Regions from separate parts of the Oleiphilus sp. HI0125 genome, predicted to be linked through region 1. Evidence: riboswitches for the same ligand, from Rfam matches in the RefSeq annotation. Region 1 holds a riboswitch; each other region holds the start of a gene.
What was found. A riboswitch is a leader RNA that binds a small molecule or an ion and turns the genes downstream of it on or off. The one in region 1 is predicted to bind cobalamin.
Positions count from the first base shown of each region.

Region 2: linked by a shared signal. The riboswitch ahead of A3762_RS09835 (ribonucleoside-diphosphate reductase subunit alpha) and the one ahead of A3762_RS13090 (TonB-dependent siderophore receptor) in region 1 are both predicted to bind cobalamin.
Region 3: linked by a shared signal. The riboswitch ahead of A3762_RS28800 (cysteine-rich CWC family protein) and the one ahead of A3762_RS13090 (TonB-dependent siderophore receptor) in region 1 are both predicted to bind cobalamin.

Region 1 is NZ_LWGF01000812.1:1,342-13,773, reverse strand. It holds gene cobT (nicotinate-nucleotide--dimethylbenzimidazole phosphoribosyltransferase) at 1-625, opposite strand, end outside; gene cobO (cob(I)yrinic acid a,c-diamide adenosyltransferase) at 627-1,238, opposite strand; gene A3762_RS13130 (cobalamin-binding protein) at 1,281-2,114, opposite strand; gene A3762_RS13125 (aminotransferase class I/II-fold pyridoxal phosphate-dependent enzyme) at 2,129-3,079, opposite strand; gene A3762_RS13120 (iron ABC transporter permease) at 3,145-4,128, opposite strand; gene A3762_RS13115 (ABC transporter ATP-binding protein) at 4,182-5,003, opposite strand; gene cbiB (adenosylcobinamide-phosphate synthase CbiB) at 5,009-6,043, opposite strand; gene cobU (bifunctional adenosylcobinamide kinase/adenosylcobinamide-phosphate guanylyltransferase) at 6,051-6,581, opposite strand; gene A3762_RS13100 (cobyric acid synthase) at 6,578-8,032, opposite strand; gene A3762_RS13095 (hypothetical protein) at 8,045-9,226, opposite strand; gene A3762_RS13090 (TonB-dependent siderophore receptor) at 9,240-11,180, opposite strand; cobalamin riboswitch at 11,286-11,492, opposite strand; gene A3762_RS13085 (energy transducer TonB) at 11,613-12,432, opposite strand, start outside.
Region 2 is NZ_LWGF01000681.1:2,213-14,644, forward strand. It holds gene gatB (Asp-tRNA(Asn)/Glu-tRNA(Gln) amidotransferase subunit GatB) at 1-653, shown strand, start outside; gene A3762_RS09805 (MAPEG family protein) at 823-1,227, shown strand; gene A3762_RS09810 (hypothetical protein) at 1,266-1,832, opposite strand; gene A3762_RS09815 (hypothetical protein) at 1,887-2,621, opposite strand; gene A3762_RS09820 (MaoC family dehydratase) at 2,803-3,261, shown strand; gene A3762_RS09825 (DUF2750 domain-containing protein) at 3,344-3,727, shown strand; gene A3762_RS09830 (ribonucleotide-diphosphate reductase subunit beta) at 3,803-4,948, opposite strand; gene A3762_RS09835 (ribonucleoside-diphosphate reductase subunit alpha) at 4,990-7,908, opposite strand; cobalamin riboswitch at 8,073-8,294, opposite strand; gene A3762_RS09840 (Yip1 family protein) at 8,458-9,069, opposite strand; gene A3762_RS09845 (VF530 family DNA-binding protein) at 9,343-9,603, shown strand; gene A3762_RS09850 (DUF2750 domain-containing protein) at 9,596-9,979, shown strand; gene A3762_RS09855 (extracellular solute-binding protein) at 10,613-11,686, shown strand; gene A3762_RS09860 (ABC transporter ATP-binding protein) at 11,769-12,432, shown strand, end outside.
Region 3 is NZ_LWGF01000627.1:5-4,790, reverse strand. It holds gene A3762_RS08215 (DUF1852 domain-containing protein) at 1-915, opposite strand, end outside; gene A3762_RS08210 (LysR family transcriptional regulator) at 1,070-1,978, opposite strand; gene A3762_RS08205 (NAD(P)H-flavin reductase) at 2,109-2,882, shown strand; gene A3762_RS28800 (cysteine-rich CWC family protein) at 2,895-3,116, opposite strand; cobalamin riboswitch at 3,278-3,503, opposite strand; gene A3762_RS08200 (hypothetical protein) at 3,617-3,952, opposite strand.

The sequences.
Region 1 (12,432 bases):
AGATAAAAGACTTTTCAAGTACCTGAATTTTATGACTCAGTTGACGGTCATTAAGCCCCGTACCGCGACCAGCTATTTCTGATACCGGAATCCCAATTAACTGGGAAATAAGAGCAGCTGCAGATGCCGTATTTGCAATACCCATTTCACCAAACCCAACAACATTGCAGCCTTTATCATGCAACTCACCAAGAACATCCGCACCTGATTGTAAGGATTGATTCAGTTGCCACTCGGTCATCGCCTGATCAACTAAAAAGTTACGCGTTCCTTTTGCTATCTTGCGATAAACGATCGGCAAATCATCAGGAAATTCATAGTTAACACCTGCATCAACGACCTGAAGATCCATACCATTCTGGATCGTAAATACATTGATCGCAGCACCTCCAGCAACAAAGTTCATGACCATTTGCCAAGTCACTTCCTGCGGATATGCGCTCACGCCTTCTTCGGCGATACCATGATCGCCTGCGAAAACCAGCATGGTCGGTTTGGTGAGTTGAGGTTCCAGCGATTGCTGAATTAAACACACTTGTTTCGCTAACGCCTCAATATCTCCAAGCGCACCAATAGGCTTGGTCTTGGTATCTATTTTTCGCTGAACGCTATCGGCAAAGCTCATTCTAGTAATCAACACCCTTACGTGCTTTCACACCTGCTTTATACGCGTGCTTCACTTCCTTCACCTCAGAAACGGTATCGCACAAATCTCTTAAAGCGCTACCACCGCCACGACCCGTAACAATCACACTCTGCTCGGGTGGTCGGTTCGCGATTGCATCCAAGATCATCTGCTCATCGAGATACTTATAGGCAATCATATAGGTCAATTCATCAAGTAAAACGAGATCAATACTTTCGTCTTTCAACATACGTTCGGCTTCAACCCAGGTCGTTTGAGCAGCTTCAATATCAGCCGTTCGATCTTGCGTATTCCAAGTAAACCCAGTACCCATCTGGTAAAAATCAACTTCTGGCATCTTCTCTTTCAGAAAGATCTCTTCTCCTGAAAGCTGAGCACCTTTAATAAATTGAACAACGCCAACTTTATGCCCATACCCCAAGGCACGTAATACCATTCCAAACCCAGAACTGCTTTTGCCCTTGCCGTTACCGGTAAGTAGCAAAGAAATACCGCGTTCTTCATCAGCCGCTGCAATATGCGCGTCTACTTTTTCTTTTTGCTTTTGCATCGCTTTCTTGTGGGATTCGTTTTTAGCATTCTCGTCTGTCATAAACCTTCTCTTACTTTGTTTAAAGCTACGCTTATCAATACGCTACTTTTTGATTTGTCTAATATCATCAAACACTTCGCAAATTTGCTGCATGCCATAGAGTGTTCGATATGAAAACCGGTGCAATAAGTCACCATTAAAAAATACGATATGATCGTTTTTAACCGCAGGAATCTCGGGCCAGTCATTCCACATATTCAAGTCCATTTCTGTACCGTGATGCGTTGGCACAACGATGACCTCTGGACGCAAATCAATCACGGATTCTAAACTTACTTGCGGGTAATCCATTGAAGGGTCGTCGAACACATTTACAGCACCGCAACCCGCGAACATTTGATTAATCCAACTCCCTGCGGCCATTGTACGTAATGGCTTAGACCACAATTGATAGAAGAAACTGACAGGTTTTCTAGACTGATAATTGTCACGTAAAGAATCTAGACGCTCCCGATAGTTTTGCGCCTGCACCTGAGCTTCAGCTGAACGTCCAACCTTATCGCCTATTCTCAATATCTCTTGCGGAATATCCTCGAGTTCTTTTGTTGTACTTTCATACACGACGATACCTAACTCTTTGATTCGTTCGATGTCTCGTGTTGGATTACCACTCTCCCAGGCAATCACTATATCTGGCTCAAGTTCAAGTACCCGGTCTATCTGGATAGCGGTATGCCCGCCGATCCTCGGAATCGATTTAGCCTCTTCTGGATAGTCCGCAAAATCGACCGTTCCGACAATCTTGTCACCTACGCCTAACAAAAAAAGTATCTCAACCGAATGCGGCGACAACGCAATAATACGTTCTACCTGTTTAGCATTCGCAACGATGGATACGAACAAGAGCAAAAACACAGAACCACTAAACTTAAGCACTAATATCTTCTCTATTAAAGGCGCGCGAGCGCAGTTTCTAGGTAATTTAATTCTGCTTCGTTTTTCGGAACAGAAACACGAAGGCCTAAACCGTTATCTAACAAACGGACATACACGCCATCACTCAGTAGGCGTTCGAATATAGTGAGTGCGTCAGGTGTTCTGATTATTGAAAATAGCTTTACTGCGCTGTTTACATCACTAAAGTATCGCCGTAACACAACATCTAATTTGCGAGACCAAACTGTCACTTCTTCACAAGCAGAACGCAACCATGCCTGATCTGCTACAACACGTTCAAACAGCGATAAAGATGGCCCGCTAATGCCCCACAATGGGATGTCACTCTTTACGACATGGCGTAACTGAGTAGAAACACCCACCGCTCCGATACGCGCGCCAGGAAGACCTGAAAATTTACCGAACGAGCGTAGAACAATTAAGTTCTCTAGCCCGGGCTGACCAACGTAACTCGACACGGAAAACTCATGATGAAAATCGACAAAAGCCTCATCAATGATCAACCATTTTCCAGCGGCGGTCATTCGCTCGGCTAACGTAATAATTTCTTTTGCGGTAAGGAAGTCTCCACTTGGATTATTTGGATTGATCACAACACAAATATCAACCGCTTCGATTAGTTCATTAGAAGCCAAGGCGTCATACTCATACAGTCGTGCATCCACTTTTTGCCAATGATAGCGATGTTCAGCATAACCTTCACTCGGCACCGCAACAGACAAAGACTTATCGAGCTGTTGCTTGAATAGCTTAGGCAGATACTCAATAGCCCACTGAGAACCTGGTGTCAGGAGGAAGTTCTCATTGTCATAGTATTGCGCAACCCTCTCTTTCAAAGAGGGCGAGATATTCGGGAGAGATTTCCATTGTTCTGGCTCGTTATCTAGTTTGTCATAGGCAAAAGGATTGACCGCACTCGATAAATCTAAAATGCTACCTTGCAAATCCCGCTCATATCTCAAGCACGAAAGGTCTCCACCATGTTTTGGCCTAGGTTTCGAAATATCAGTCATGAACGTGCATCTCTTCGCACTAGCACTAGTAAGAAAAAAGCACTCCCCAGCGCTGCTGTAATTACGCCAATTGGCAGCTCCGTTCCCTCGTGCAAGACCCGAGCAAGCACATCCACCCAAATCATGAAAATACCACCCACCATGGCCACAGCAACAAACAAGTTAACACGTAATCCAATGACTAATCTTCGAACAATATGAGGAATCATCAAGCCAACAAAACCGATGCCACCGCAATTTGCGACCAACACTGCGGTCATTAGCGAACTCATCACCAGCATCCCAAGACGTAAGCGTACGACATTAACACCAAGCGCCTTCGCATTTTCATCTCCAGCCAACATGGTTTTTAGAGGGCGAGAAAAGGCGAAGAAGCAAAGCAAGCTAATCAGTAAAACGACAATCACTGGTCCTATTGAAGCCCACTCCGCGCGAGCGAAGCTTCCTAAGGTCCAAAAGATAAGTGATGCAGCTGCCAAGGGATCAGACAAATACAAAACTAAACTTGTCGCCGCACTAAACATGAAGGATGTCGCGACACCCGCAAGCAACATGCGTTCAACGTTTCCGCTTCGCCCTGCCAGTGCGATGACGATTACTACCGAAAAAAGGCTGCCAGCAAACGCACCAACCGCAATACTATATTCTGAAAATCCAGAAATTGCCGATACGCTAGTGCCTGACAACGCCGCAATCACCAGCACAGCCCCAAAGGATGCACCGGAGGAAATACCAAACAAATATGGGTCTGACAGGGGATTTCTTGTGACGGTCTGAAGTACCGCACCAGCAAGGGACAAACCTGCTCCCGCAAGAAACGCCAATACCGCTCTTGGGGCACGTAACTCCCATATAATACGTTCACGTATCGCACTGATTTCAGATTCTTGGCCTGTCAGAAGGCTGAAAGTACTCGAAAGCACGTCATTAAAAGTAATGCTCGCCGCACCGAAGACGACAGAAACAAACAGACTGAACATGGCCACAGCCACGCAAAGGCTTATAAAAACTGTCGTTCGCGTTATGCCTATCATTAACGGTGAACTCCGTATTGAAAGGCGAAACTAACACGTGGATGATCGTATAAAGGATGGCGATCAACCACGCAGCATGTCCGATATACTTCACTAATAAGATCTTCTTTCAGCACATCCTCTGGAGAACCTTGGGCGCATAATTTTCCGTGATTTAAGACAATAATTTCATCACAAAACGCAGCCGCTAAATTCAAATCATGAAATGAAGCAAAGACCGTTACCGGAAGCGCCTTAACTTTACGAAGCACCTCTAATTGAAAATGAATATCTAAATGATTGGTCGGTTCATCCATGATGAGTAGCTGCGGCTTTTGGAGCAAGGCTCGTGCTAAATAAGCCCTTTGCTTTTCACCGCCCGACAGAACTGAAAAGGGCTTCTCTGCAAGTTCACTAAGCTCCATCTCTTTGAGGAGCTGCGCGATCAAGGCATCATCTCCTCGAGTATTCCATTCAAACAAACCCTTATGGGGCGTCAACCCTTGTGCGATAACATCATGAACACTTAAGCCCATATAGTCATTTTGTTCTTGAAGAATAACAGCGGTTTTTAGGGCAGATTGTTTCGCACTCAATTCCCAAACATTCTGTTCATCCACAAACACTTCGCCCTCAGAGGGTTTCGTTACGCGATAGACACATCTCATCAAAGAGGACTTCCCTGCGCCGTTTGGGCCAATAAGGCCAACAAACTTGCCCTTCTCGATTTTAAATGAGACATCATCAAGAATTTTTACTGGCGATGCTAATCCTCTGCTTGGTGCTGTCCAACTTAAATGTTCTACCCGCAACATCGTTGCATTTTTAATTTGCGAAGACATACCGCTCACCAGCGCAATACTAGTGACACTAGAAACAGCACAGAAAAGCCTAACATTAGGCACCTGTGTATCCAGAGAATCATTGTGATTGATCGCGTTAAATCGAGAGGTGTTGGCTCGGGGCCGGCTCCCAAAACTGGACGTATTTTAACTGAACCATCGTAGACAGCCCGACCTCCTAAGGAGACACCCAATGCTAGTGCACCAGCGGCCATCACTGGACCAGCGTTTGGGCTATACCAATTTCGCCCATTTCTTAATGCTTGTACAAAACGTCGAATTGAAATCGAAAAAATCAAAGCGCAAAGGCGTGCAGGAATATAACCAAGGACGTCGTCAACGCGCGCGGAGAAACGTCCAAAATAATTATACCGAGTGTTACGATAGCCCCACATTGAATCTAAGGTATTAGATACTTTAAAAAATACGGCACCAATCGGGCCTCCAATAAGGAACCAAAACAAAGGCGCAATCACTCCATCATTTTCGTTCTCGGTAAGTGTTTCAATCGCCGCTTTGGCAATCTCTGGTTCTTCAAGCGAACACGTATCGCGACTGACCACCCTTGAAAGAGCAACTCTAGCATTTTCAACATTTCCACTCGCGAGAGTGGTTTCGACTGAAGAAATGTGCTGAATCAAAGAGCGAGGAGCAATACATATATACAAGATAATGACTGACAGCATACCAAACCATACATGTACGTTATCACTCTCTATGATCGCTGACAGCGCCAACACCACTAGCAAAATACAAATAAACACTGAGCTATGCACAATAAATGCCGCACTCACACCCCTAATTAGCAATCGAGGTCTATTGTTATTCTCAGGATAAAAAGCTCGTTCAACGACCGCGATAAGATTTCCAAGGCCAACGATCGGATGATATTTTTTTGGCTCACCAAGTATCGAATCGAATACAAAAGCCAACAAGACACACATTGAAGCGTAAACCGGATTAGTAAAAATCGGGAAAAACGAAAGCTCAGCGAATGCGCTCAAGGTTGGCGAAAGCAGATCTGGTGATAAAAGAGACATAACCAGCTCACTTCACTGAAAGGGGTAAACCGGCGACGACTAAACTCACATGATCACAGATAGTCGCTAGGGATTGATGCAAGCGTCCAGCTTCATCACAAAAATCACGGGTAAGTTTATCCATACCAATGAGTCCCATATTGGTTTCATTAGACACCAAAATACAAGGTGTATCTGTCGTCTCTAGTTGCCCCTTAAACACAGAAATAAACGAATCTTTATGATCAACAACCTCAGGTTTTACAAGCAAATTGGTCAACCATAGTGTTAGGCAATCAATCACGATAACACCTACGCTAGGGTCTGCATCTAAATCTCTTAAAGCTTTAGCAAGATCGACAGGCTCTTCGATCACCACCCAATTATCCGGTCTCTGGATTTGATGCTTGCTAATACGCTGAGCCATTTCTTCGTCAAGAGCTTGTGCGGTTGCGACTAATGCAACGTTAAATTTAGTTTTGCTAGCTACATCTGCAGCAAGAGTCTCTGCATATCGACTTTTTCCAGACTTAACACCCCCAAGGACTAGATGCTTCATTCATCTAACTCCAAGAAACTGAGCACATTCTCCATATCGATGCTTTCATCAAATGCAACAGCCAAACGCTCAATTGAAGCCTCACGAACAGCTTGATAGTCAAGTTGTTCTTTAACTTTAAAGCCCGCCCAATTAAGCACAGAAGTAAGCGCATCAGGTGTATCTAAAAGACCATGCCAGTATGTCCCCGCAATATTTGAATCAAGGCTCACAGCGCCGTCTGAATTACCATTCTCATAGTGAATAAACGGCCTATCTAATGATTCACCATGCGTACGACCAGCATGTATCTCATAACCTTGGACGGCAACACCATCTGAGGCAAACTGCCCTCTTACCCGAACAAGCGCTTTTTCTTTTGTAAGCATTGTATGATGTTCCAAGAACCCAAAGCCCTGAGATAAACCTGGATCGCCTTCAATACCATCAGGATCGTCAATGCTTTGGCCCAGCATTTGATAACCGCCGCAGATGCCGAGTACTTTCCCACTGTATCGAAGATGTTTATTTATTGCATCTTCCCATCCTTGCTCACGCAAAAAGGCTAGATCAGCGCGAACCGACTTAGAACCAGGAAGGATAATTAAATCTGCAGGAGGAATGTCTCCATTCGAAGGAACATAAGTAAAGTTTATTTCTGGATGTAAACGCAAAGCCTCGAAATCTGTGTGATTACTAATGCGCGGAAGCACTGGCACTACAACACGAAACTCACCGTCTTGCTTCAAGTTGTCATCTGGCAACGCATCTTCTGCATCAATATTCAAACCATGAAGATAGGGCAAAACACCCAATACAGGTTTGCCAGTGCGCTGTTCTAACCATTCGAGTCCATTCTCTAAGAGTTTTATATCGCCCCGAAATCGATTAATCACAAAACCCACAACGCGATTTTGCTCACTTTCGCTAAGAAGATCTAAAGTCCCCACTAAGTGCGCGAACACACCTCCTTTATCGATGTCCGCGACAATAATGACAGGGCAATCAGCCGCTTCAGCAAAGCCCATGTTAGCGATATCTCGATCGCGAAGATTTATCTCGGCCGGGGAGCCTGCACCTTCCACAATGACACACTGATATTGTTCTTCGAGCCGCTGATGAGATTCGAGGACCGCGTCCATCGCCCGGGTTTTGTAACGGTGATAGCTGACTGCATCCATATCACCTTTAGCCTTACCGTGCACAATGACTTGTGCACCAATATCTGTATTGGGCTTCAGCAAGATCGGATTCATATCGGTATGAGGTTCAAGATGACAGGCCTGCGCTTGTAGGGCTTGCGCACGACCTATCTCTCCACCATCGGCGGTCACAGCGCTGTTCAGCGCCATGTTCTGAGGTTTGAACGGTACCACCGAAATTCCTCGGTGATACAGGCAACGACACAAGGCGGCGACGAGAGTGCTTTTACCTGCATCCGAGGTCGTGCCTTGTATCATTAATGTGGACATAAAATTCGTGTTTTAGTTAGTTGTATCGGCGAATTCAATTCTAACAGGATTACGAATAGTGTTGATGGTCGCCACCGATGAATCATCCGCTATGCTAATCACTTCTATACGAGGATCAACTGTATCGCCAAGTGCAACCCAAAGTTGGTTACTTGAATCAATCTCGATTGTTTTAATGTCTAAACCTGAAAATCCATCGTTCGGCGAAGCACTTACAGCTCCAGATGTTGGGTTAAACTGAATAAGGTCGTTATCCTGGAAAGCGTTATAACGAATTAAATATGCTTTGTTATCAGATGATGACACTTCAACTCCCGCAATTTGTGCATTTACGCTTGCATCATTATCGTCAACTAATAAGGTACTCAAGTAAGTCATGCCACGGATATCAACTTTCTCAATACCACCTGTAAGTTCAGCAGGGCGAGATCGATCTAATGAAGCATAACGACCTACCCCAGCGACATATATATAACCACCCACTACATCCATATCTTGGGCATTCTTGACGGTTAAGTCGTACGCTTCACCTGAACCATTCACGTCGACTTCAAGATTTGTCGACGGATCAATCACAAGAATTCGAGAGGTCTGCGGAACAAAAGATGAATCTTGGCCATTTAATAGAACGTACAGCAATCCATCTTTCACAAAACCATCCGATGCTCCGATTCCATTTCCAAAGCTATATTTCGAATAGTCTAAGCGATCTACGATAAAATCACTTTGTTGATTACTATCAGTAACGCTTGGATTAATCTCAATAATCTCATCAGTACCAAAAGGTAAAACATAAGCCTGTGTTTCAGATACAAACACCACCGTATATGGGTTTGGATTATCGCTATCATCCTTAGCCACAGAGTATTCCCAAATTGGGTTCTCGGCATCATCAAATGAGAATTTCGCTAAGTTGTTAATCCCGAAACGCCCCATGCGATAGAAATGATCGCCAAATGTTAGAAAGCGTACATCAGATAAATCTTGAGCAGCATAATCCGAAGAAATTTCGTAAGCTGGGATTGTATCAGTAAACTGAACAGCGCTTGATGTAAAGTCTGCTGATACCGTGGAAATTACCGCGCAGTCAAAACAGTCGACAGAGTTGTCAGTTGAATCACTACTTGAACATGCGCCAAGAAATGCCGAAATAGATACTAATGCGGTTGCTTTTATTAATTGTCTAGCATTCATTTTTTCAGTTCCTTTAATTGAAGGTATAGCTATAGGTTAGGAAAGCTCGTCGTCCCGGACCCGGGTAACGATTAAAATCTTCGATTCTTTCATCTGTAATATTTTCTAAGGAAAGCCTTGCGTTGTGCTGACCCAAACGGCGCTCGATACTAACGTTAATCTGTTCATTTGTTGGCATCTCTGCAGACGCACTTCGATCATAATAACCACCATCTTGGCGTTGATACTCCAAATTTAGCTTGTAGTCGAACACCGAAAATTCATTTGAAATAGTCGCGGCAGATTCATACACGCCAGCGAGAGAGTTCCCCTTAAAAGCTGGGATATCAGACGTGTCTTCACTACTTTGCAAAGTCGCCCTTAACCCAGCTTTCCAAAATTCAGTCAATAGAATGCTCCCGTCTACTTCAAGACCATATATCTGCGCACTTGCAGCGTTTTCAGCGCGACCTATTCCGCGCGAATCGAAAATAACGACAATCGCATCTTTTAGTGATCTGTAAAACAAGGAGGAGTTAAGGTTGGAATTCCCCTGCAAAAACTGCAATCCAAGTTCCGCGTTGGTTGCATACTCTTCGACCAGCTCGTCATTGCCTAACAACGAACCGGTGTCGCCAAACAATTCGCTAAGTTTGGGCGGACGGACTTCGTGAGAGAGGCTTGCGGTGAGTGCGAGGGATGGAAAAAACGTGTAGCGCAGGCCGCTGTAAGCAGCGTAATAAGATTCAGTATTACTAACTGATTTTGGAATATCTTGATCGTCTTGCAAATAACGAAGACCAATCTTACCGGTTAGTTGTAAGGTACCCGCATAATTTAACCATTCATCTTGAGCAATCAATGATGTTTGCATGCGCGATGCATCCGTAGACGTGTTCTGAATAAGGTCTTCGTTTTCATATTTTTCAAAACGTAGCAGTGCGGCAATATTGAACAAATGATTACCCGAAGATAAAGCCCAGTCAGTTTTAACGCCTATATTAGATGACTCAGATTTCTCTAGATTTGCAGACAGACCAACTTTGTTTTCAGTGTCGTCATACTCGCCTTTCAACAGCGAACCATAAATCTGATAAGACGCTTTTAACCTAGTAGAAAGTTCATGATTCAACTTACTTTGAATAGATAGGGTTTCAACATCATATGTCGCCGAATTATCTTTGGCGTTTCGCGCAGTCGGCACGCCCTTAGAAGACTTCGAGTAGCGAACTACGTTATTGGCATCTAAAGACTTAGAGATATCTGTGACCGCAGATAAATGAATCGCTCCTTGCTCGTATTGTGCGTTTTGACGACGCTGTACCTCATCATCGAAAGGATTGTTAGGAGTCTGCCGATCATTTAAAAACTCATAGTCGTTGTCGCTAGAAACATACTCTGCATTAACAAGGTAATTTGTATCTCCAGAATGAAAAGCAGAGGTCAACGCGCCGAGATGGCTTTTGAACGATCCATAGCCCGCCCTCACAGTATGATAAGGCTTCGCAGCACCTTTTTTGCTTACGAGATTTATTGCACCACCAATTGATGACACGCCCAACTGCGCTGGGGTATTACCACGATATATTTCTATTCTCTCGATTGAGCTCAATTGAATATTGCCAAGATCAACAATTCCTCCGTGCGCATCATTCAATAACATGCCGTCGAGAAACACATTAACTTGTGCTGCACTAGACCCACGGATACTCACAGTCGAATAAGAACCTATCCCACCTACTTGACGAATTTGAACGCCACTCTGATCAGATAACACATCCGCGACATTAGAGAACTCATGACCAAACTCACTAGAACGAATTACTGTTGTATGACTTGAAGTATGCTCGGTATTGATATGATCGGCATCAAGCTTAGAAGCTGTCACCACAACGGTTTCATGCTCGACGGTTTCCTCAGCAACAGCAAACGTCGAAACAAGAAGTAGAGAAAGTAAAACTAAACGTAGACCCACGCACTTCACCAGCAATCGCGCAGAGAGAGAAGCAAAGAACAGTAATGGTTAACGAGCGACAATCTAGTTCGTTAGACATCAGTCCCAAATATCGCCCTCCGCAATATCTAAAAAATCACTTCAGGCCGGTCTCCGGGCTTACAAGTTGTCATTCGACTTAGTCGAACGGCCTTCCCATGCTTTACTGCACAGTGGCGAGGATGCCGACTTAACTTGCTTACCGTTGCGGGGGCAGCGTTGGACTTCAACCAACTTCCCGTTTCACTCGCTCACTAGATTTAGTGATTGAGCACCTCAAGCAGGGCTGCGACTTTACGCAGTTCACATTTTCAAGTCAATTGATTTATTAAAACTGGGGCAAGGAGTGACGGGACTAATGAAGTAACATGGTCGAGTGTACGAAGATCAGAACTGCAATGAAGAGCAAAACGTTTAGTCGAGCCTAAATGAGATGGGTACAGTAACATAGCCTCTCAACGAAGCTTCAGCCGCATCAGCAGGAGAGAAGCTCCAGCTTTCGTAAATAGTTGAATAAGCGGCAAAATCTAAAGCCGATACATTACTCGATTCTAGAATCTCTACGTAAGTCACCGAGCCCGTAACATCAACATGCACTCCTAGTAATACATCCCCTTCCCAACCACGCCTGCGCGCTAAGCTAGGATAAACTGGTCTGGGATTTGAAGGGCTACCTAGCACATAAGCTGGCGATCTAAATTGCTCTTTAGGCTCTTCAATTTTCTTGACCGGAGCCTTCTGCTCTTTTTGATCTTGTTGAGGCTGCTCTTTTGCTTTGCTTTCGGCAACTTTATTAGCAGGTTCACCCTTATCCGAATGATCACTGATGCTCGCTTCGGATTGCTTCGCAATTTTCTTCTTGGATGGAGCAACTGCTTGAATAGTCTCAACCGGTGATGATTTAGAAGGCTCGCTTTCTAAAATGGCTTCCGTTGACTTTTGAGGTTCGGGTTCGACAATCGGTTTCTCGACAGGCTTCACCACAGGATCGGGTTTCGATTTAGGGGTAAGATCTTCCTGTTTTGGCGATTCTTGACTGGCCGACAAGGGTTCAATAATAGACTCAGGAGTGGGTTCTAAAATGCGCTGAGACAAAGCAACGCGGTAGGTTGAATTATCGACGATATACGCCTTAGGCCCGAGCGTGTAAGAATAGAAAACGATGGCTAGCAACAGATGAACAATTACCGCTGCGACAAACGCCGACAGAAAACCGGCGTTCGGGTTATTCCAA
Region 2 (12,432 bases), on a different contig from region 1:
AAGCAAACGACTACCGTTACTTCCCGTGCCCCGACCTCCTGCCAGTGGTGTTGACGGATGAGTACATCGAAGAAGTTCGTGCTCAAATGCCAGAATTGCCCGCTGCGCGCAAAGAGCGTTTTGTATCTGAGTTCTCACTAAGTGATTACGACGCTGGCATTCTCTCGGCAGATGCTGGTTTAGCATCTCTATTCGAGACTTCAGCAAACCTCTCAGGCGATGCAAAACTTTCTGCTAACTGGGTAATGGGTGAATTCAGTGCTCGCTTAAACGCAGATGATGTTAGCGCAGCCAATGCACCTATTTCTGGTGAAGCATTAGGTCAATTAGTGCTACGCGTGAAGGACAACACCGTTTCTTCTTCGGGCGCTAAGAAAGTATTTGAGAAACTATGGAGCCAAAAATGTTCAGACGTGGATCAAATCATCGATGCAGAAGGCTTGAAGCAGGTGTCTGATACGGGTGCTCTTGAAGCAATGGTTGATGAAGTGCTTGCAGGTATGGCTGATCAAATCGCGCAGTACAAAGCAGCCGACGAAAAGAAACGTAAGAAATTGATGGGAAGCTTTATGGGCCCATTAATGAAAGCGTCTAAAGGTCAAGGTAACCCGAAACTGTTTAACGAAATTCTCGCGAAGAAGTTAAACGACTAGTCTAGCTCTCAAATTTTGTAGGCCTAGATTGGGGTCAGAGTGCTTTCACTCTGACCCCAGCCATTAAAGCTCAAACTCAAACTCAAAAATATTACCTCTCACGTAATTTATTTCCCTCCACTTTTGAGCGACACTCATTACATTGGCTCTTTTATTCAAGGACTTTGTAATGACACAAACAGAACTCGCGCTTCTCGGATTTATCAGCTGGTTTATATTTCTAGTTATTGCAATTGAGATATACCGAACAATAGTCGTTGTAAAAACAGGTAAAGCAGTGAACAGCTTCTCATTGAGTGGTGCCGACATATCCCCCTTGATGGAAAGACTCAGTCGAGCCCATGCGAATTGCTATGAGTCATTTCCCTTCCTAGGTGGAACTCTTCTCTTTTCTATCTCTACAGCAAGCCAAGAAATCACCAACAGCCTCGCGCTATATTTGTTAGCCGCGCGCATTGCACAGTCGCTTCTTCATGCAGCTTCATCAAGTAACATCATCGTGCAGTGTCGTTTTCTATGCTTTTGCGCGCAAATAGGTATCGTGTGTTATTGGTTAAGCCAATACTTCCTGTAAACAAAAAAGGCCGCTTTTCAGCGACCTCTGCATACGTACTATCGTCTCCACCAATCCCAGTCATATCGGAACTGCCAAACATCATTATCGACTTTCGTAAATCCAATGGGATCGAACGGATCAAAGGTTTCTCGATCACCACCAAATGTAAAGATACTCGGCTGGAACCTTCCATTCGCAAAATACACAGGAAATGCCGCTAGATCATACTTAATATCTTCTGGTAACTGCGTATTCCAAGGTTGTCCAGCCGGACCTGAGAGCTGTTTCCACGTTCGGCCATTTTTGCTCACCCAAACATCGATAGGATTAGCCGCTGCAAATGGGTCCTGCGGATTAGTACTCAAACCAAAGCCACCAAAGCATACAAAACTACCAAAGAGTACCTCGCACTGATGTCCCGGCCGTGGAGCCCAACCTGCGTCAGCAGTTAAAAACTCCCAGTGCTTACCATTCTTACTACGCCAGACATCGTTGTAATATGGCGGACAACGATCGCCCGAATCACATGTAAAGCCATCCTCTCCACCAAGCATATACATGTACTTGCCTTTGCTGACAACAATGCCTCCAGCACGTGGAGTCCAAGGCGCGGAATCCGTCATCAATTCCCAATTTCGGCCGTCTCTTGAACGGTATACATCGTTGTAGTAGATACGCTAAGGATCCGCTTGAACAATAATCGACAAATCATCATTAAACGATCCACCCATTACATAGATGTAGCCACGGTGCGATACCGGGCTTAAGCCTGCACGCTTAGACCAAGCAGCATCATTTGTCATGAGCTGCCAATTTGCGCCGTCTTTACTACGCCAAACGTCGTTGAAAAAGTTTGAAGCCAGTTTAAAAGGGAAACATGGAAACGCAGGAGGCCCGCTGGCACCATCACCAGGGAACCCACCGTCACTTGGGAATCCACCATCGCTAGGAATATCAAACAGTGGCTGACCTCCATCACTTGGTGGACAATCATTCGGCACTGCCGTCGAATCTTGGCCCCCGATCACATACATGTAACGCCCTTTCGTTACAGCTTGAAAGTCAGCGCGCGCGGCCCAAGGCGCCTCTCCATCTAGCGAAGCAGGCAACCATGTCTGGCCTGCATCGCCACTCTTCCAGACATCATTACGAAATTCGCTATCGCCAAACGCTAAAGGAAACTGTTTGGGTATCCGACCACCAATAACATAAAAATTTCCACGCAAGCTGACAGCGGCCAACCCCGCCCATGGCTCCCAACCTGTGTTGATGCCGTCGTTAACTTCATGCCACTCAAATTTATTAAAGAAACGCGCTTCATCTGCTTTTGCGCTAGAAACCATCACTGACAAAATCAGGAGTAAAACTCCCAAAGAATAATACTTAATACTGCTGAACTGACTCTCCATCACGATATTCTCCGTATTTGCTTTTTATTGTTCGAAAATCACGATGAATCGCTCGGATTAGATCATTAAATAACCAGTCCTGACAATCTTTGTAGCATTGACACGGTGATTCAAACCACTCAATTTAAGATATTGGACTTAACCGCGCCGCAACTAAACCAGTAAAAATATACAGAGACGGTTGATGAAAGTAATAAGAAAAGAAGACCTGAATAACTACATCGGTATAGAAATGTCACCGACAGACTGGTTCACCGTAACACAAGAACAAATCAATCAATTCGCTGACTGCACTCTCGACCACCAATTCATTCACGTTGATGAGGAGAAAGCGAAAAACACACCTTTCGGATCGACCATCGCTCATGGTTTGTTATCGCTATCGATGCTGCCGCACTTCGCGCAACGCTTTGCATACATGATCGAGGGTACTTTCATGGGTGTGAACTATGGATTCGACAAAGTACGCTTTATACATCCCGTAAAAGTAGGTAGTCGTATTCGTGCGCAAGCAAAGCTAACACATGCAGAAGAAAAAGCACCGGGACGTTATATGTTTAAAATGGATGTCACGATTGAAATTGAAGGCAAAAAGAAACCTGCCTTAAAAGCGGTTTGGATAGCGATGCAGATGGTCGCCTAAGCCGTATAATCCCACTTAAATTTAAAACGTATCGAGCGTTTGTTCGCTTCGCTAAAAAGTATATCGCAAAGAGAGTTAAAAGATGGATCAAGAGAATATGCAAGCAATCTATGAAATGGATAGCGAAGGTCGCTATGACTTCACCATAAGCTATGTGGTTGAGGAACGTGAGATCTGGATTCTCGTGAACAATGATAAGCAATTTCTAAAGATATTTTCTGAAGATGAAAATTTTGAGTACTTGCCGATTTGGCCGACCGAAGAATTAGCTCTGGCCTACGCAAAAAATGAATCAGAGCTTGAAGCCTTGAGTATATCTCTTCCAGATTTCTTTAATAAATGGGTCGTCGGTCTAGAAAAAGATGGACTAGAGATTGGAGTATTTCCTGGCACAGACTCGACTATATGGGTCACAGAGCCAAATATTCTCAAAAAAGATCTACAAGAAGAATTAGCAAATCTTTAGTAGCAGATAAACTTGTTGCGAAATTCAACTAAGTTTATCTGCTATTAATCGCTTAAGCAGCCTTCTAATGATTCGCTACCACGATAATGAAGCGCCGGTTTGATATTCAGTGACACGCGTTTCAAAGAAGTTCTTCTCTTTACGCAAGGCAGCTTGCTCATCCAACCAAGGTAAGGCGTTTTGAGCACCAGGAAATGGCTGCTCAAGTTTTAACTGTTTCGCTCTTCGATTCGCAATAAACCTGAATTGCTCAACGTGGTCCTCTGCTGTATAGCCCAAAATCGGATCTCGAAGTAAATAACCCGCATAGGCTTTTTCCGCCGCTTCAGACTCTTCCCACATTAGTTTCACAGCTTTTGGATCAAGAGAAATGTTCTCTTCCACCATAATCTGTTTAACCACCTTAATACCAAACGCCGCGTGCATTACTTCGTCTCGCATAATGTACTGCAACTGCTCTGCCGTGCCTTTCATTAAGCCACGTCGTTGAAGTGCAAAAATCGGGCTAAATCCGTTATAGAACCAACACCCTTCGAATACGCCAGCAAAGAAGGTATATGAGAGCATAAACTGTTCGAGATCATCACGATTTTTAAGATCCATCTCTGTCGTCAACACTGCATTTAAGCGGCGATTTGCGAGTCGAATCTTGCTGTAGATTTCAGGAACAACACGGTAGCGGTTGTATATCTCACTCTGATCCAAACCAATGGTTTCGATACAGTGCTGATACGTCCATGTATGCATCGCCTCTTCAAACACCTGACGTGCTTGATAAATTTGTAGTTCTGGCGCGCTCATTTTCTCCATGACCGCAAGGCCAATATTCCGCATCGCTAAGATATCTGAGGTTGTCAGATACGCGAGTACGTTCTCAAAAACATGGCGCTCTTCGACCGTAAGTTTATGGTGATAGTCATGAACATCTTGCGACATATTTACGTCTAAAGGCGTCCAGTGATTTTTGTTAGCGTTCAAGAAATATTGCCAAGCCCAAGGATACTTGAATGGCGCGAGTTGGTTCACATCAGCTTCGCCATTTACAACGCGCTTATCTTCCATACGCACGGGAGGAAGCGCTTCGAGTACGAACTCCTCTTCTTTCGCATGATCTGCGATGTTCGTGACGATACTTGGTTGTGCCTGTGAAGGGATTGCCGCTGCAAGCGGGTCATCCCAATTTGGCGTTGCTGTACTTGTTTTTTTGTTCGTGAATGACATAGTCGGTCCTCAAATATAATTCGGTTTCAATGCGCTCAAACTTATTGGCAAGCTTCGCAGTCGGGTTCGAGAATTGAACACATCTTTGGCGCTTCTTGCCCTTTCGCCAACTCAAAATCATTTCCCGCTTTCTGAGTAGTCTGCGGATTGTGATTTGATAAGCTTCCCTGAACTTCGTTTTGGCTAGCACTTCCAACTACCGTCGAAGTTTGCTCAGCAACCCCTTGATCAACTGGCGTGCTGTTTTTCTCAGTGTGCGTTGCACCCAGCGAACGTAAGTAATAGGTCGTTTTTAAACCGCGGCTCCACGCCGTTTTGTAGAGGTTGTCCAGCTTTTTACCTGAGGGTTCCGACATATAAAGATTCACGCTCTGTGCTTGATCAATCCATTTCTGACGACGTGCTGCCGCTTCCACTAACCAATGCGGTTCTATCTCGAAAGCAGTTGAATACAGTGCCTTGATGTTCTCTGGAATACGATCAATTTTCTTAACACTGCCATCGAAATATTTAAGATCATTGACCATCGCTGCATCCCAAAGATTTTCACGTTTGAGCGCCTCAACAAGCCATGGATTCACAACCGTAAATTCACCGGACAGGTTGGATTTAACAAATAGATTTTGATAGGTCGGTTCAATCGATTGCGACACACCAATAATGTTGGAGATCGTAGCGGTTGGCGCGATAGCCATCACATTTGAGTTGCGTATTCCCTCCTTTTTAATCTTCTGACGCAGGCCATCCCAATCTAAGGTTTGACTGTAATCACAAACGGTATAACGCTCGCCGCGCTCTTGGCTGAGTTTATAAAGCGAGTCGATAGGAAGAATGCCCTGATCCCATAGTGAGCCTTCAAAACTTTCATAGGCTCCACGTTCCTTTGCTAATGCACTCGAAGTTTCTAGTGCATAGTACGAAATAAGCTCCATAGATTGATCAGCAAAATAAACAGCTTCAGCACTCGAGTAAGGAATACCCAGTTTATATAAAGCATCCTGAAAACCCATTAAACCGAGGCCGATAGGACGATGTCGTAAATTAGATGCTTCGGCCTGTGGACATGCGTAGTAATTAATGTCGACCACATTATCAAGCATTCGGATAGCAGTTCGGATCGTCTTTTGGAGACGTTCTCTATCCAACTCGCCGTCCTGAATGTGATTCACAAGGTTGATAGAACCAAGATTGCACACGGCGATTTCATCTTCACTGGTATTGAGCGTAATCTCCGTGCAGAGATTGGAAGAATGCACTACGCCAACGTGTTGCTGCGGCGAACGAATGTTGCAAGGATCTTTGAAAGTAATCCATGGATGCCCAGTTTCGAATAGCATCGAGAGCATTTTACGCCATAGATCTAATGCGGGAATACGCTTAGAGAGTTTAATCTCCCCGATTTCAGCTTTACGCTCATATTCTTCATAACGCTTTTCAAATGCCTGACCAGTTAAGTCGTGCAGGTCTGGAACATCATTAGGAGAAAACAAGGTCCAATCTTGCTCCTCAAACACGCGCTTCATAAAAAGATCTGGAATCCAATTAGCGGTGTTCATATCGTGTGTGCGACGTCTCTCATCCCCTGTATTTTTTCTAAGATCGAGAAAGTCTTCGATATCTAAATGCCAGCTTTCCAAGTATGCACAAACGGCTCCTTTGCGTTTACCGCCTTGGTTCACTGCAACAGCCGTGTCATTTACAACTTTAAGGAACGGCACGACCCCCTGAGACTGGCCATTAGTTCCCTTGATGTGCGCGCCTAGCGAGCGAACATTAGTCCAATCATTACCCAATCCACCTGCCCATTTTGAGAGCAAGGCATTGTCACGCAAAGCGTCATATATACCGCTCAAGTCATCTGGAACAGTGGTCAGATAGCACGATGATAGTTGAGGTCTTAACGTTCCGGAATTGAACAAGGTGGGGGTTGAGCTCATATAATCAAACGATGACAAGAGGTCATAAAATTCAATTGCACGCGCTGTAGGGTCATCCTCATTTAGCGCGAGCCCCATTGCGACTCGCATAAAAAAGGTTTGCGGCAATTCAATACGCGTTTCTTCATGATGAATAAAGTAACGATCGTATAAAGTCTGTAACCCTAAATAGGTAAACTGGTTGTCACGCTCTGGTTTGAGCGCATCGGCAAGCATCTCTATATTGAAGGAATCTAACTTAGAATCGATAAGCTCTTCTTGAATGCCAAAACGGATGCCCGCTTCGAATATTTCAGCATACGCATTACTCGCATCTTCTATCGCAGCAGGCAAGTAAACATTCAATGCCTTACCCACCTCGCTCATTAACGAATCCAACAACAACCTTGCACTAACAAACGAATAATTCGGCTCTGACTCGATCAAAGGTCGCGCAGCCATAATAAGCGCTGTACCAATATCTTCCTCTTTAATGCCGTGATACAGGTTGCGATAGCTCAAATCTAATAAATGATCTGCATCAACGCCTTCAAGGCCTCTGCACACCTGAGAAATCAAAGCGCGAATACGACCAATGTTTAATGGCGCCTCAGAGCCATCATTGCGTTGCATTTTGAAGCGAGGATGTGCCTCTTCGCTAGGCTGTTGATCTTTACGCTGCTGAGCGTGCTCCTCACGGTACAAAACATAAGCCCGTGCAACTTTCTGCATCCCTTGACGCATCAAGCCTAGCTCAACTTGATCTTGTATATCCTCGATATTGATCGAGCCGCCAGATGGATATTGCTTTTCAAAGCGACCATGAATACCACTTACAATCTGATCGGCAAGCTGCTTAACGTGGCTTGCATCCGCATGATCATGATCCTCTGCGGCCAATATTGCTTTGGTGATTGCGACTGCTATTTTGTCACTATTATATGAATCGAGAGTCCCATCGCGCTTGATCACTTTAAGCTGGAAATTAGAAGTGTTTGAGACTGGTTTGATATTAGGATCAGAGAGTGCATTTGGAGTTGTCATAATTAATTCTCATCGCGTTTCGGTCAACTAGACCAATAACCCTTCGCCATAAAAATCTATATGAACAGCACACACAGTGAGACAACCAATAAAGCTGCCATTGCCAATAATGCTGTCTTTCGATCACCCTATAGTCGCGAAGGTATGAAAGCCCATTTATCTTGTGATAAATGGGTTGCTTTGGCAGGTCTTCGGACTTATGGGCGTGTGTTAAATCTAACGATTATCCTACAGCGACGACTTCCCAGAATTTTACGTTCCAGTGCCTAATGCGTGTAGCTATCTTGCTTCGCATTATGTCGCTTTCGTTCCCAATTACCGCTGCGCGTCAGTTCTGGATTTTCACCAGATTCTCTCTTAGCACAACTAATTCAGAGACATTCTTACGTGTCTATTTAGTAGATGTGAACCAATGCAAAACACAATATATAGGCATTTTTAATAACAAACAACAATATATTGTTTAAAACAATGCCGGCTACGAATCTTAGGTATAAAAAAGCCGCAAATCTCATGAGAGCATTTGCGGCTCGATTTAGTCTCTACCTATTATCCGCCAATAAATTCTGGCCCTATACCCAACGACCAAATAATTACCGTTGCGACACGCGTTGAGACAAGATAAACGAGCGCGACTGCGAGAATCGCCCCTTCGAAGAAAAACGCTCTATCTTCTGAAATACGCATCACGATCGGAAGACCCTTGTGTAGAAGAACCCCTGCGCATGCGGCAGCAAATACAAATACTAAGGCGTTGACCCAAAAGACAGGATATAACAGCGAAAAACCACCTAAAAACAGAGGCGTGCATGCGTATGCCATGAGTGCAATTCCGTTTGCAGCTTGCTCGTCATGCTCAGCTCCGTAGGTCTGAGCCATCCAGTCGATCATGTAGCCAATAAAAAATACTCCCAGCAGCATCGTTAGATATGTTAACCCGCACAAGAGGAATGCGCTGTCTGCGGTCAACTTCGTGACGGCCCCATCACCGATTGTCCAACCAACTACAGTGGTAGAATAATAAGCACACAGAGGCCCGATGGCGGCCAATATGCAGGTGTACGCGACAAAGATCCTTGTCGGCATGGAATGCTCTTTTTTGATTTCTTGCCACTCTCTAGTAGGGTGAGTGGCCAATCCAAACATATGTGAAAGCAACATAGTTAGCTCCTCCGCTGGGCTCCGTTCTTACAGTACATAAAGATAGTCGCAATCAGATTCACTTGTTTAGATCACTTTTACTTAAAGAAATGCTGTTTAGACGCTAAAGGAATACAAGCACTTAGTTAACTATGCTAATTCCCTCTTGCATAAGCGATTTCATGCATCACTTGCCGCAAGACCTCTACGCCACTTAGAATCTAGGCAATTTCAACGAACCGGCTGTTTTTAGCTATAGTGTTTTGCATTCAACAAAAGGAAAACGACACTCACATGAGTCAGGAACAACCAAACAATCCTCTTCATGGCATCACGCTGGCTACGATTGTAGAAAAACTTTATGAGCATTATGGTTGGGATGGATTAGCGAGCCGCGTCAGTATCAATTGCTTCAAGAAAGATCCATCGATTAAATCATCGCTAAAATTCTTGCGTCGCACGCCATGGGCTCGTACTAAAGTAGAACAGCTTTATTTGTCTACTTTTAACACCCCATCCCCTTCGCCTTGGGAAAATTGGAAAAAACATGACTAAACAAAGCCTCGAACAACTTAGCGCGATGGAACCTGAAGATCGCTACGATTACACCATCGAACAAATATTAGAGCATAAACAGCTTTGGGTATTAATTAATGCTCAGCAAGACTTTATTACGATCAACTATGAAGAAGACGCGTTTAGCTACCTTCCAATGTGGCCGAGTAAAGAAGCTGCCGTTGCTATTTCTGAGTTTGATCAAGAGGTAACGGCCATCGCGATTCCTGTTGATACGTTTATTGATGACCTTGCTGAAGAGCTAGATCAAGCAAAGATAGAAATTGGTGTGTTCCCAGGTGCTGATACAAGCGTATGGGTATGTGACGCCACCGATTTTAAACATGAAATTAAAGACGCACTTAAGAGCTTATAAGCATGCAAATATCATCCGAAATCCCCTTGCTAGAAAATATATTTAGCCAATGGAAAGAACTCATTGCTGATGACTACTTAGACTATCGAAATCACTGCTATCGCTTGATTCACTGCTGCTTCGCACTGCACGATTGTACGGAAGAAGATAAATTAAATAAGCAGTCCAGCCACTTTATGATCAAGAAAATTAATTCTTGCTGATTTATTCTTCCCCGGCTCAGGCGGTGAGTCGTAATCCAATATATGGACAGCACAAGCAATGAATTCAAAGCCCAAAAAATTAGTTTCATTAAGTACGGCCATTACCAAATTAAGAGCCATAGTGGCGACTCTTAATACCCCTTTTTTGTCCCTGCCTAGACATACTCCAAAAGATACCTCCTTTAATGTATTTATTCAGATGAATTAAACTACCAATAGTCACGAACTCCACAAGTAATAATCTTTTCCAAATAGTTTTATCACCGCATTTTCGCTGTCACAAAACTGTCTATGTTATCGACTATAGTTCGGCACGACGCTTCATTTGTGTCTTATGCTGTATAGGGAAACCTCCCAACACGGATGCGTCGTCTTTACTAGCAACCGATTGAGGCTGCAATCAATACGATAAAAAGGGGTAATATCCAGAATGAAAGCAATAAAGAAACTTACCACTGGTGCAGTATCTGCAGCCATCTTGCTTGGAGCGTCGCAATTCGCAAGTGCGGAAACGCTTCGGCTCTTAACTTGGGGCGGATATGCTCCAGATGAAGTTATCGCACAATTTAAAGCCGAAACTGGCATTGACGTTGAGGTAACTAAGTCAAACAACGAAGATATGATTTCTAAACTGCGTGCGACAGGTGGATCTGGTTTCGACCTTGCGCAACCAAGCCAAGATCGTATTTCAGGTGCGCAAGCGGAGTTTGATATCTACAAGCCGATTGACTTGAGCAAAATCGACAATAGCTTGTTTATCGATTCCATGCTCGAAGCGACAAAAAATACCACGATGTTCGACGGAGATGTATACGGTGTGCCGCATATTTGGGGTACTAGCGGCTTAGTTCTTGATACAAAAATGGCAGCAAGCGTTAAAGACTATGCGGACCTATGTAGCGCGGATGTTGCGGGTAAAGTTTCTTATCGTTTGAAGCGCCCTACCCTGATTGGCTTTGCTTTCTCTATGGGCTTAGATCCATTTGCTGCATATGGCGACACAGCTAAATACCAAGACATCATCAATCAAGTCACTGACAAGCTCATCTCTTGTAAAGCCAATGTTAAAACGTACTGGTCTGGAGGTGATGCACTCATGAATCTCCTCCGCTCTGGAGAAGCGACTGCAGCAATGGCGTGGGATACAGGCGGTTGGAAGCTAAACAAAGAGCTACCTAACGTTACTTTCGTTGCACCAACTTCTGGTGCACTCGGCTGGATCGATACCTTTGTGCTGCCACGTAAAACCAAAGCAGAAGACGCGGCATACAAGTGGATCAACTTTGTAATGCAACCAAAAATCGCAAGTATGATCACGAACGTGGCAGGTAACTTCACAGCATCTAAAGGTGGTGATGTTGAAGTAGACCCCGAGTTACAAAAACGCTTCAAAGCATCGTTCAGCCAAGCTGACATCGATAATATTAAATGGTACCCGACCGTACCTGCTGGTTTAGAAACGATGGAAGGTAAAGCCCTCGATAGAATCAACGCCGCTAAATAGTCACTACGACGACTATTATTTTAAGCAATGAGTCGAGGTCGAAAGACCTCGACGTTCTCTTTTTATGTAGTGGAACGCCCGAATGTCCTGCGATTTAGAATGCCAACACTTAGTAAAGCAATTTGATAAATTTACTGCCGTTGACGATGTATCTTTTTCCATACCCAAAGGTTCCTTCTTTTCAATTCTTGGCCCATCTGGCTGCGGGAAAACCACGCTATTACGAATGATCGCAGGGTTTTACGAGCCGACCTCGGGCGACATAAAAATTAAAGGCAAATCTGTCCTTTCGACACCGCCTAACAAACGCCCTGTCAATCTCGTTTTTCAGCACTTAGCGCTGTTCCCGATGATGAGTGTTGCAGAAAATATTGCTTACGGTCTTCGCCGCAGAAAAGTGGCGAAAGCCGAGATTGATCAGCGTGTAAAAGATTCATTAGAGCGTATTGGTTTGCCAGACGCAGGAAGTAAACGTATTGATCAATTATCTGGCGGGCAAAAACAACGTATTGCCATTGCACGCTGTATGATTCTCAACCCCTCCGTACTTCTTCTTGATGAACCGCTCGGAGCACTCGATCTAAAACTTCGCGAGCATATGAAGGTTGAACTAAAACAACTACAAAGCCAGTTTGATACCACCTTTGTGTACATCACGCATGACCAGTCAGAGGCGCTTGTTATGTCTGATCAAGTTGCGGTCATGAATCATGGTCGCTTTGAACAAGTCGGTACGCCCCAAGAAC
Region 3 (4,786 bases), on a different contig from region 1:
CTCAGCAAACTTCCCTTGCTTGATGGCTAACTGACTACGTTCCTGTCTGTCATAAACAATTTGCGTTAAGGAATGATCTGAATGCTTCAATTTTGGCTGATAGTGATTACCCGCCACCGCGTTAGCGTTGTAGATTTCAGGCCGATAGATTTTCTGGAAGGTCTCCATCGTACTGATGGTACTGATCAACTCTAGATTGGTGTAATCGCTAAGCAAATCGCCAAAGAAGTAGAACGCAAGCGGCGCGACACTGTTTGGTGGCATAAAATAACGCACTTCAAAGCCCATCTTTTTGAAGTATTGTTCAGTCAAAGAAGATTCGTTTGGTAAGTATTCAATGCCTAAGACAGGATGACCGTTTTCTGTACGTTGATAAATTTTATTATCAGACACACTCAGACAGATAACAGGCAGCTTGTTAAAGTTCTTTTTGTAAGTATCAGAGCAGATAAAATCTTTGAATAGATTGCCATGTAGATCGCCAAAGTTATCAGGAATACTAAAATGATCCTGGTCTTTATTATGATCCAAAAGCAGCACGCTAAAATCATAATCCCGAACGTAAGATGAGAAGTTATTCCCTACAATGCCTTCAATTCTCTTATTCGTAAGGCGGTCAACAACATAAGTCTTGAGAATTTCTATCGATGGAAATTTTTCACCATTTCCTTCGATATCCATGTCGACCGATACAATCTCCAAGTCAACTGAATAGCGATCACCTTTTGGGTTGTCCCAATTAGCGAGAGCGTTGAATCGGCTATCCACCATTCTCAAGGCGTTTCGCAGATTCTCTTGACGGCTTTCACCTCTCGCCAGGTTTGCGAAATTAGTTGTGATTCGAGTACCGTCTGATGGACGATAGTGTTCATCAAACTGAATTGTCTTAATTGTGTATGTAAACCCTTTACTCATGGTGACCTGACCTCCCGTATACATGCTATGCCGCATTTAAAACTGTATATAGTTATACCCAGATCAAATCATGAATAAAATTGATTTTATTTCATTATTTTATGAGTTTTTATCATACTTAATTGGGGCGAGAGGATAGAACCTAGCGAAAAACCTAGGTTTTACCGGTTGATATCGGATATTCGTAGCCACGTGCCATTTCAATAAATGCATTGAGATACTTAATATCGCCATCACTTTCGCGCGTCCCCACGAATATCTGCTTGGCAATGCCCTCTCTACCTAAACGCACCACACTTAAAGGAAGCTTTTTACAATACTCCTCTGCTAACCAACGTGGCAGAGCAGCCACACCGCGCCCACAAGCGACCATCTGTAACATGATCTCGGTCGTCTCACTGGTTTTGTGAAGTCTGGGCACGACACCCGCCGGATTAAGGAACTGGCTATAAATATCGAGTCGATCAGTGGCGACCGGATAGGTCAGTAAAACCTGGTCTCTTAAATCTTCTGCTTCTGCATATTGGCATCCAACTAAATCGTGCCCCCGAGGCACAACCAAGACCTGCTCATAATCAAATACAGGGGTGAAATTTAGGCCGCTTTTATAGAACGGATCTGGCGTCACCAATAGGTCAATTTCGTAATCTAACAGTGCGCCGACACCACCAAACTGGAACTTCTGTTTTACATCTACATCCACATCTGGCCACGCATCCAAGAACGGAGAAACGATTTTTAACAACCATTGATAACAAGGATGGCATTCCATACCAATTCGCAATGTGCCTCGCTCACCTTGCGCCATTTGCTTGAGCTTTTCTTCAGCATGATCTAGCAAGGGAAGCACGCGATTCGCGATATTTAATAGATAACGACCTGACTGAGTGAGACGCAAACTGCGCCCTTCTCGCAACCAAATTTCGGCGCCGAGATTATCTTCCAGCTTTCGCATCGTGTGACTTAAAGCGGATTGCGTCACGCAAAGCGCTTTAGCAGCCGCCGTTAATGATCCGTTCTGTTCAACGGCGTGCAGAATTCTAAGGTGAGTACGTTCAATCATCGTTAAGTTCAGCAAACATCATACATGAGAAATATTAATCGGTACGTGAAAATATACCATTTTTACTCATCACAAAAGTCCTCTAAGCTTGCTAGAACTCGATTATTGAAATAGTAATGATGGCTTTGATATGAACAAAGTTGCGAATAAAGTTACGCATGAATGTCAGGTCTTGAGCGTAGAACCCTTGACCAAAGATACCCTAGAGATCGAATTACTTTCTCCCGTCGGCACCTCGCTGAATTATCATGCAGGGCAGTATCTGCAGCTGGAACTCGATCTAAATGATGATGGAGAACCACAAGCGTTTTTTTATACCATTGCGAATCGTTGCGACCCAAACCAAGCTCGTCGAATACAACTGTATATTCAGAATGGTAGTGAGTTAGCCGGTAGAATATTGAAACACCTTACAAAATGTCTTATCGATAGGGCATCAGTGTCCGTGACCTTACCGATGGGGCAGGCTTTTTTGCAAACCAACCTTAATCAAAGGCATCTATTGATCGCCTCGGGATCAGGTATCGCGAAGATTAAATGCTTAACCGAAGAGGCTCTTACAAGACAACCTAAAGCACTGATCAATATCTATTGGTCGAATAGACATATCGACGACTTCTATCTGCTAAACCAATTTCAAGGCTGGGCAAAACAACATAAGAACCTCACCTTTACGCCGATCTTAGAAACAGAAAATAGTGAATGGAATGGCCGCTCCGGTTATATCTATGAGGTGATTGAGCATGATTTTGAAGACCTCGACAATACCAAGGTTTATTTATGCGGATCGCCCCAAATGGTATACGGCACTATCGATAAACTTGAATCCAAAGGCCTTAACGAAGCAAATTGCTACTCCGATGTTTTTGAATACGCGCCTAGAGAACGACGAATAGCAATTTAGGAATTGGACAGTTCAGTTCAACGCCCTTGCCCTATAGGAAGGGTTCTCTGGTAACAATGTTTTAATCTCAAGCAAACACGCATGGCACAAGCAGCCTTGCCAATGTTCCGAAATAAACGCCATTTGTTCTCTAGATAAGTGGACATCGCTACAGTGGCAAATTGTGATTGATCCCATTTTACATTCAAAGGGTGATCCACAACGGGGGCATTTGATTTCTTCATGGTTCGGCATATTTCTTTACAACGCAAATTGAACTCGGTAAACGGTCCTTTGCGAAAAAAGAAGAAACTACAGGAGGCAAGATAAGCGGTAACACTAAGCTTGCTTAAGGCAACTAAAACCTGTCTTTCTATACCTCATGATCGCGAAGGCATGAAAGTTCACCCAATAGTTTGTGGATGAACTGCGTTGGCAGGTCTTCGGACTTAAGGGCAAATAAGCTGAGCTTAGTTTTCTACGGCGACGGCTTCCCGGAGCTCTTTCCAGTGCCTGATCTTAATCTATATGAGATACCAATCGTGTCGCTTTCGTTCCCTATTACCGCTGCGCGTCAGTTCTGGATTCTCACCAGATTTCCTCTTAGCACAACCTGTAGATACCCTAAGGCATCTATTTAGTAGGCGTGAACCAATGCGGTACTGAATATAAGTTTACTGGCCTAATTATGCAACTAGTGGAGCACTAGTCGCCATGACTCAGCAATTCAAATTAAAGAAGCGTTGTGACTCTATCTATACCAGTTCTATAGGACCATGATCATCACAATGCCCGTTGTGCACGTGGTGTAACCTGCCATCCACTAAATAATCTATGTGATCTCCATGAGGCACCGCTTCGTGGCCACAACCTGGACCATGAACATGATCTCCGCAGGAGTGTAAAGGCTTACACCCATCTGGATTAGCGTCACTAACCTCGATGGTATGTTCATCGTAGTGATCTTCATGAGGGTGGTGTAGATGCCCGTCATGAATATAGTCGATATGATCGCCATGACGAATCGCAGTATGTCCACAGTTTGGGCCATGAGTGTGATCAGGGTGGGATGAAGTGTTTGAGCAAGACATAGTATTCCTCCACAATCCGAATATTAATCAGCGGTCTATGTCAGTTTAGTCGACTATGAATGCCTTAGTATCAAAAGTACTCAGGTGATAAGATCATTTTGTTATTACTAACATTGAGCTTCAGTCATTTAGTGCGCTTCTATCTTTAAGCACACATCGAAAAACAAGCGATTTTCAGGTCTGCAATGTCTGTTTAGGTAATTGAACTAGGTCAAAGTTAGACCAGAAAACTCGGCCAAATACTAAACCGATCCCTAATGACGGTTTAGGAGGTATTTCTACCAAATTGGAATGACCGCTTTCTCATGAAAGTGAATGCCCGCAAACCAAGATTTCTTTCCTGACTGAAGGTCCGCTTTCCTCTTTTAGCCAACGTACAGCACCAACTCATATAATATTGTTTTTGTTATTCTTTCTAAGTAAGGATTTTATAACTGAAGAACATCAATTATTTCCCTAATTTACTACATCGTCGAGACAAGATTTACAGCAAGAATTGATCTAGATAACGCATCGGATATATTGAACAGATGCTTATTACTTTTACCAAAATCAATAAACCACCATTCGTGTAAAACTTTTCGACAGTTTGAGAACTACGTTTTTTAGTGCTCTTAAACTATTGCTTTGTGGATTTTGTTGCCGGCATTTCCGTTTAGCTTATTCGTTAAAACAAGAAATAAAAACATGATCAAAAGTAGTACACTGCGCAACCAGACAAAACGGTAAACGAGGATAACGTGCAAGATATTTATATCATCCATGAAAATGAAGAGTGGGTCGTACCACTTCGCGCTGCATTTGCTGAGCACGGTGTTGAAGCCAAAGAATGGT